DNA from 2 places in the Ottowia sp. VDI28 genome. Region 1 is predicted to be linked to the other one. Evidence: predicted binding sites of a transcription regulator. Region 1 holds the regulator's gene; the other holds the start of a gene.
What was found. The regulator LexA, encoded in region 1, represses DNA repair genes until DNA is damaged. The targets are predictions, from matches to a motif close to ACTGTATNNNNATACAGT.
Positions count from the first base shown of each region.

Region 2: a site for LexA is predicted at 2,179-2,196, ahead of WJU18_RS10675 (DNA topoisomerase IV subunit B). Genes of this name have one in related genera too.

Region 1 covers NZ_CP149820.1:5,216,942-5,221,150, reverse strand. The annotation lists gene WJU18_RS24870 (3-hydroxyacyl-CoA dehydrogenase) at 1-342, opposite strand, end outside; gene WJU18_RS24865 (D-2-hydroxyacid dehydrogenase family protein) at 366-1,373, opposite strand; gene WJU18_RS24860 (hypothetical protein) at 1,529-2,002, opposite strand; gene lexA (transcriptional repressor LexA) at 2,162-2,821, opposite strand; gene adk (adenylate kinase) at 3,060-3,716, opposite strand; gene kdsB (3-deoxy-manno-octulosonate cytidylyltransferase) at 3,855-4,209, opposite strand, start outside.
Region 2 covers NZ_CP149820.1:2,210,134-2,214,342, reverse strand. The annotation lists gene WJU18_RS10680 (lytic transglycosylase domain-containing protein) at 1-74, opposite strand, end outside; gene WJU18_RS10675 (DNA topoisomerase IV subunit B) at 169-2,145, opposite strand; gene WJU18_RS10670 (class I SAM-dependent methyltransferase) at 2,304-2,948, shown strand; gene dapA (4-hydroxy-tetrahydrodipicolinate synthase) at 2,985-3,872, shown strand; gene bamC (outer membrane protein assembly factor BamC) at 3,957-4,209, shown strand, end outside.

The sequences.
Region 1 (4,209 bases):
GCTGGGTTTGACAATGGCCTCCAGCTCTGCAAACAGGGCCTTCTTGACATCCAGACGTTCAACGATGGCCTCGACGATGAGGTCGCAGTCGGCGAGTTCTGCCTGCGTGGCGGCGGGCTTGAGGCGGTCCTTTTGTGCCGCTGCGGCTTCAGGGGCCAGCCGGCCCTTGTCAACCAGCTTGTCCCATTGGGCGCTGATGGCTTCGCGCGCCTTGGCGACGGCCTGGGCCTGGGTGTCATAGAGCAGCACGGTAGAGCCGGACTGGGCGGCGATTTGCGCGATACCGCGCCCCATGGCGCCAGTGCCGACGATGCCGACGGTGGAGAAGCGAGGAGTAGTCATGGCCTGCGATTATGGCCGCACCGCTATCTCCTGACTTGCAAAGCCCCTGGATTAACGATATTGGTGGGGGTGCCGCGCAGGAAATTCACCACGTTGTCGAAGGCGGCGTTGAAGTATTGCTCGTAGCTGTCTTGCTCTACGTAGCCCAGGTGCGGAGTGCAGATGCAGTTTTCCAGCCGCAGCAGGGCATGGCCCTGCAGGATAGGTTCGGTTTCGAAGACGTCGACGGCGGCCATGCCGGGGCGCCCGCGGTTGAGGGCGCTAACCAGGGCATCGGGCTCGATCAACTCGGCACGCGAAGTGTTGACCAGCAAGGCCGTGGGCTTCATGCGGCTCAGATCCTCCAGGCTCACGATGGAGCGTGTGCTGTCGGTCAGGCGCAGGTGCAGCGAAAGCACGTCGCACTCGGAGAAGAAGGCCTTCTGGGAGTTGGCGGCGTTATAGCCATCGGCCATGGCACGGGCGCGGGATGCTTCAGAGCCCCACACGAGCACCTGCATTCCAAAAGCGCGGCCATAGCCAGCCACCAGCTGACCGATCTTGCCGTAGCCCCATATGCCGAGGGTCTTGCCGCGCAACACTTGACCCACGCCGAAATTCGGCGGCATGGAGCCTGATTTCAACCCGGATTGCTGCCAGGCGCCGTGCTTGAGGTTGCCGATGTACTGGGGCAGGCGCCGCATCGCGGCCATGATGAGTGCCCAGGTCAGCTCCGCCGGCGCAATGGGAGACCCTACGCCCTCGGCGACAGCAATGCCGCGTTCGGTGCAGGCATCGATGTCGATGTGGCCGCTGACCCGGCCCGTCTGGGAAATCATCCTCAGCTTGGGCAGTTTTTCGATCAACTGGCGAGACAGCTGCGTGCGCTCGCGAATCAGCACAATGACGTTGGCATCGCGCAGACGCACAGAGAGTTGGCCCAAACCTTTCACGGTATTGGTGTAGACCATGGCCGGCCAAGCTTCCAGCTTGGAAGCGCAAGGCAGCTTGCGCACTGCATCCTGATAGTCGTCGAGGATCACGATGTTCATCCCCGCATTGTGCATGCCTAAGTTACGTTTGACACTTAAGGTCTAACAAAACACGTATGCAGGAACAGGCTCAAACCCCTCTTTTCGCAGAAAAAAGGGATATGTAAAGGTACTTCAGAGAGTACGCGGCTTGGGGTTTTGCAGCGGCTTTGTACTCAGGCGCGCAGCGCGTGTGGTCCAGGCCCCGACTCGGCGGCGGCCATGCGGTCGAGTTCGGCGCAGACATCCGCCAGACGGCCGGACAGACGCAGGCGGCCGGCGGTGCCGGGGGCTTGCCCGGCCTCTACCAGGCGCATGACGCGCAGAGGCTGCGCCGGCAATGGCGGCCGGCAGGTGGCAGAGGTGGGAAGGGATGCCGGAAACGATGATTCAACCAAGCGCAAGGCTGCGCGCCGCCGTGCGGCATGGGCCCATTGCTCTCCGGACGAGGCGGCTTGGGTGGGCGAAGAAGCCGTCCGGCGACGGAAGCTGGGAACCGTAAAGGCGGGGAAAAGAGAGGCTTTGGAATCCTTGGAATCCTTGGAATCCTTGGAATCCCTGGATTCCATGTAGGCCGCTTCCGCACCTGATGGGTTGGCGGTGTGGCTGAAAATCCCGGCGCCGGGCAGTTTGAAGACATTCGATCCCATGTGAAACCTTTTCGTGAACAGAGGTTGAACACAGGCAGGATTGCGAAGGAGGTGAAATACCTCAGGATCACGCCACCGCAGGGTGTGGAAGACCCGGCCCACGCGTCGCGCGAGCTCCGATCGTCTGCACGCCCGCCACCTGCCGGTGGCGTGAGGAAGCTACATCAGCATGCTGTTGCGGATCAGACCGACGGCCAGGCCCTCGATCTCGAACGGCTCTCCTGGCTCTACCACGATGGTGGGGTAGTCAGGGTTTTCGGCGTGCAACTCGATCAGGTTCTTGTTCCGGTGGAAGCGCTTGACCGTGACGTCGTCTCCCAGCCGGGCGACCACGATTTGGCCATTGCGTGCCTCGCGGGTGGACTGAACGGCGAGAAGATCGCCATCCATGATGCCGGCATCACGCATGGACATGCCGCGTACGCGCAGCAAATAGTCGGGTTTTTGCGCGAACAGGCTGGATTCGAGGTGATAGGTCTGATCGACGTGCTCTTGCGCCAGGATGGGGGAGCCTGCAGCCACGCGGCCGATCAGGGGCAGGGCCAGTTGGGCAAGGCCCGGCAGCGCCATCTGTTGCGCCGCGGATGTTGGCCGTGCACTGCCTTTCAGGCGGATGCCGCGCGAGGTGCCACTCACGAGTTCGATCACGCCCTTGCGCGCCAGGGCCTGCAGATGCTCCTCCGCCGCGTTGGCGGATTTGAAGCCGAGTTCAGAGGCGATTTCGGCCCGCGTCGGTGGTGCGCCGGTACGAGCGATGGCGTTTTGCACCAACTGCAAAATCTGTTGCTGGCGGGCAGTGAGCTTGGGGCTGTCGATCATGGTGAAGTCCTCTGGCTGCCGTGCAGGGGGTTGATGAATGTCGCTGGCACGGGGTGTGGAGTCAAAAACCTGTGTTGATATCCAGTAACTGTATTTTTAATCAGTTTTTGTGGCAGCGCAAGTGCCCACGCGCCTTTTGAGGGAAAGTGCTGGGCGTGCGGCAAAAAAAGACAGCCACCGGAAACCTGGTGGCTGTCTTTGGGGCCGTGTACCGCCGGGGTACGAGCGGGCGGTGGTGTCAGCTTTTCAGGGCTGCCAGCGCGCGCGCGGTGATTTCGTCGACCGTACCCGTGCCGCTGATGGCGCGGTATTTGGGAGCGTTGCCCGGCTCGGTCTTGGCCCAGGTGCTGTAGTAATCGACCAGGGGGCGCGTCTGCTCGTCATAGACCTGCAGGCGCTTTTTCACGGTTTCTTCCTTGTCGTCCTCACGCTGAACCAGCGGCTCGCCAGTCACGTCGTCCTTGCCTTCCACTTTAGGCGGGTTGAACTTCACGTGATAGGTACGGCCGGATGCGGGGTGGCTGCGGCGGCCGCTCATGCGCTCGATGATGGCGTCGAAGGGAACGTCGATCTCCAGCACATAGTCGAGCTTCACGCCCGCTTGCTTCATGGCCTCGGCTTGCGGGATGGTGCGCGGAAAGCCATCGAACAGGAAGCCTGCGGCGCAGTCAGGCTGAGCGATACGCTCCTTGACCAGGCCGATGATGATGTCGTCGCTCACCAGAGCGCCTGAGTCCATCACGCTTTTGGCCTGCAGGCCCAGTGGCGTGCCGGCTTTCACTGCCGCGCGCAACATGTCGCCGGTGGAAATCTGTGGAATGCCGTACTGCTGGCAGATAAAGGTCGCTTGCGTGCCTTTGCCGGCGCCAGGGGCGCCCAGAAGAATCAGTTTCATGTGTCCCTCAGGTGGATGCGTATAGGTCTCCGCAGTGCGGTGTTACATGCTCATGGCAATGCAATACGGTACCGGGCGTGCCCCATTTGTCGAAAGCGAGAATAGCATGGGCTGGCCACAGCCCCCCGCACGAGGGAATCAGCGTGCGGGTGCCGAGGCCATCCAGAGCTTTCGCACGCGTTCCAGATCCTGCTCGGTATCGATACCCGGGCCGGGCGCATGGGGGGTGACGTAGACGGAGATGCGGTGGCCGTGCCAGAGCGCGCGCAGCTGTTCCAGCGACTCGCATTGCTCCAGGGGCGCCGGTGGCAGCGTGGGAAAGGTGCGCAGGAAGGCGGCACGGTAGCTGTAGATGCCGATATGGCGCAGGGGCGCGGGGTCGGTAGGGAGCGCGGTGATGCCTTGGGCAAAGCCGTCACGCCACCAGGGGAGCGGCGCGCGGCTGAAGGTGAGCGCCAGGCCTTGCCGGTCTGTCACGACTTTCACCACGTTT
Region 2 (4,209 bases), 3.0 Mb from region 1:
AAAGCCGACAGAGACAAGGCCGCCGCCACCTGCAGGAGGCGGACGGAAACTCGTCTGAAAAAGGTCGGTGTCATCCTTGCCAAATGCCTGCCAGATGCTTGCCAAAAACGTGCCTAAAACGTACCAGTGACATGAAAACGATGTACGTTCTGAGCCCTGCGTGTGGGATCAGATGTCGATTTCCACGGCGTCGCCGTGCAGCTCCATGAGCTCGCGGCGCGCAGCGGCCTCGCCCTTGCCCATGAGCTTGCTCATTTCCGTGGCGGTTTGGCCGAAATCGAAGCGGCCAAGCTGCACCGGCAGCAGTCGGCGGGTATCGGGATTGAGCGTGGTTTCCCACAATTGTTCCGCGCTCATCTCACCCAAGCCTTTGAAGCGGCTAATCGTCCATTTTCCTTCAGAAACGCCATCTTTGCGCAACTTATCGAGAATGGCGGTTAATTCCCCTTCATCGAGCGCATACATCTTGGCCGCGGGCTTCTTGCCCCGCGCAGGCGCGTCCACCCGGAACAGGGGCGGCCGCGCCACATAGACGTGGCCCGTCTCGATCAGCTTGGGAAAGTGGCGGAAGAACAGGGTCAGCAGCAGCACCTGGATGTGAGAGCCGTCCACGTCGGCATCGGAGAGGATGCAGATCTTGCCGTAGCGCAGCCCCGAGAGATCAGGTGAATCCGCAGGGCCGTGCGGATCGACGCCGATGGCCACCGAGATATCGTGGATTTCGGTGTTGGCGAAGAGCCGGTCGCGCTCGACCTCCCAGGTGTTGAGCACCTTGCCGCGCAGGGGCAAAATGGCCTGGGTTTCCTTGTCGCGGCCCATCTTGGCGCTGCCGCCGGCTGAATCGCCCTCGACCAGGAACACCTCGTTGTGCGCGATGTCGCGGCTTTCGCAATCGGTGAGCTTGCCAGGCAGCACGGCCACGCCCGAGCCTTTGCGCTTCTCGACCTTCTGGCCAGCGCGCTGCCGGGTCTGGGCGGCCTTGATGGCCAGCTCGGCCAGCCGCTTGCCATGATCCACGTGCTGGTTCAGCCACAGCTCCAGCGCAGGGCGTACGTAACTCGACACGAGGCGCACCGCATCGCGCGAATTGAGCCGCTCCTTGATCTGGCCTTGGAACTGCGGATCGAGCACCTTGGCCGACAGCACATAGCTGGCGCGCGCGAAAACGTCTTCCGGCATCAGCTTGACGCCCTTGGGCAGCAGGCTGTGCAGCTCGATGAAGCTCTTGACGGCATTGAACAGGCCGTCGCGCAAGCCGCTGTCATGCGTGCCACCGGCGCTCGTGGGGATCAGGTTGACGTAGCTCTCCCGCACCGGCTGGCCTTCTTCGGTGAAAGCCACGCACCACTGGGCGCCCTCGCCCTCGGCGAAGCTGTCGGCATCCTTGCCGGCGTAGCCTTCGCCCTCGAAAAGAGGAATGACGGCATCGGCCGACAGGGTCTGCTCAAGGTAGTCGCGCAGGCCGCCCTTGTATTGCCAGGTCTGGGTGTCCTTTTTCTTTTCGTCGATCAGCGAGACGCTGACCCCCGGCATCAGCACCGCCTTGCTGCGCAGCAGATGCATCAACTCCCCTGCCGGCAGCACGGGAGATTCAAAATACTTGGGATCGGGCCATACGCGCACAGTGGTGCCTTGGCGGCGATCGCCTTCGGCCTGCTTGCGAAGCTCGAGTTTTTCGACCACGTCGCCAGCCTCGAACACCATCCTGGCCACCATGCCTTCACGGTGACTGGAGACTTCCATGCGCTTGGCCAGCGCGTTGGTCACGCTCACCCCCACGCCGTGCAGGCCGCCGGAGAAGCTGTAGGCGCCCCCCTTGCCTTTGTCGAACTTGCCGCCCGCGTGCAGGCGGGTGAACACCAGCTCGAGCACCGGTGCCTTTTCCTCGGGGTGCATGCCGTAGGGAATGCCGCGGCCGTCATCTTCCACGCTGATGGAGCCATCCGCGTGCAAAGTCACCTTGATCTTCTTGCCGAAACCCGCCAGCGCCTCGTCGGCAGCGTTGTCCAGCACCTCCTGGATCACGTGGAGCGGGTTGTCGGTACGCGTGTACATACCGGGGCGCTGCTTGACGGGTTCCAGCCCTTTCAGCACCCGTATCGAGCCTTCGGAATAACCTTCTGCCGTTGTCGAATTCGTAGCCATAACCTGGCATTCTATCCATCGGATACTTCCCGGACTGGATGAAACTACAGCCTACCGTGACAGATTGCAGGATCAGGCTACATTCATCCCCTTGCAAGGCTCATGCATTCGTCATACCGGGACAGGTCTCCGTGCAGGCGCCGACTTCAAGAATTTCAATGAATACCACCCCTCTCCACGGTTTGCAGGCGCCCTCCCCCTGGGTGTGGCGCTGGAGCCCGCTCGTGCCTGCCGGCGCCCCCGTTCTCGATGTGGCCTGCGGGGGCGGCCGCCATATGCGCTGGTTCGCACAACGCGGCCATCCGGTCACCGGGGTAGACCGCGATCCACGGGCGGTCGAAGCTGTGCGGAGCCTGGGCGAAGCGGTGCAGGCCGACATCGAGAACGGGCCCTGGCCGTTCGCGGACCGGCGCTTCGGCGCCGTGGTGGTCACCAACTACCTGTGGCGGCCGCTGTTGCCGGCCATCCTGGAGAGCGTGGCCGAGGGCGGCGCACTTTTATATGAAACATTCGCGGCCGGCAATGAAACCGTTGGTAAGCCTTCGCGGCCGGATTTCCTGCTTCAGCCCGGCGAGTTGCTGCGCGCCTGCGCTGGCCCGGCGTGGCGGGTGGTAGGCTACGAAGACGGTTTTCTGTCGCATCCGGAGCGTTTCGTGCAGCGCATCGCGGCGGTTCGCATGCCGAACAATGCAGGGGGCACGACCAGCCAACGGAACGATATCCGCTCTAAACCATCCAATAACCAACCGACAATCGGCGAACAATGCGTGGCGGGGGAGCCCAACCGGCTCGCCGCACACTAAAATGCCCGTTTCACGCCGCAAGACAAGCACTTTCTCATGACCCCTATCATTGGCAGCATCGTCGCCCTGGTAACGCCGATGCACGAAGACGGCAGCGTCGATTACCCGACACTGCGCAAGCTGATCGACTGGCACATCGCCGAAGGCACCGATTGCATCGGTGTGGTTGGCACCACGGGCGAATCGCCCACCGTGAATGTCGAGGAACACCAGGAAATCATCCGCGTGGCTGTGGAGCAGGCGGCAGGCCGCACGCCCATCATGGCCGGTTGCGGTGCCAATTCGACCTCGGAAGCCATCGAACTCGCGCGTTTTGCCAAGAAGGTGGGCGCCGATTGCCAATTGCAGGTCGTGCCTTACTACAACAAGCCGACGCAGGAAGGCCAGTACCTGCATTTCAAGGCCATCGCCGAAGCTGTGGGCGATCTGCCGATGGTGCTCTACAACGTGCCGGGGCGTACGGTAGGCGATATGCAACACGACACCGTGCTGCGCCTCACCCAGGTGCCGGGCATCGTGGGCATCAAGGAAGCCACCGGCAACATCGAACGCGCGCAGTGGCTCATCCGCGATGTGCCGAAGGATTTCGCGGTCTATTCGGGCGATGACCCCACCGCCGTGGCACTGATGCTGTGCGGCGGGCAAGGCAATATCAGCGTGACCGCCAACGTGGCCCCACGGCAAATGCACGATTTGTGCATGGCCGCCGTGGCCGGAGACACACGGCGCGCCATGGAGATCCAGTTCAAGCTGCTGCCTATCCACAAACATCTGTTCGTGGAAGCCAACCCTATCCCCGTGAAGTGGGCCATGGCGCGCATGGGCCTTTGCGGCGGCACTCTGCGGCTACCCATGACTCCCCTGGCGAAGGCCTTCGAGCCCGCCGTTGAAGAAGCACTGCGGGCAAGCGGTCTGCTCCAATAAACCAGGCAACGCGGCAGCCACATCCAGCCGCGTCAACGCGTCAGCCCTCTCTCGTGCTAGTGCAGTGTTAAAGGAATTTCACACGTGAAGCCATCTTTTCCTATCCGCGTGCTCCCCTTCGCCATCCTGTTGGGGCTCAGCGCGTGCTCAGTGTTCGAACCCGACCGGATCGATTACAAGAGTTCGGGCCGTGGCGTCTCCCTGGAAGTGCCGCCGGACCTGACACAGTTGCCCGGCCAATCGCGCTACGTGATTCCAGGCGGTACGGTCACGGCCAGCGGATACCAAGTCAACCAGGCCGCGACCGCTGCGGCCGGCACGCCCACCGCGGCGTCCA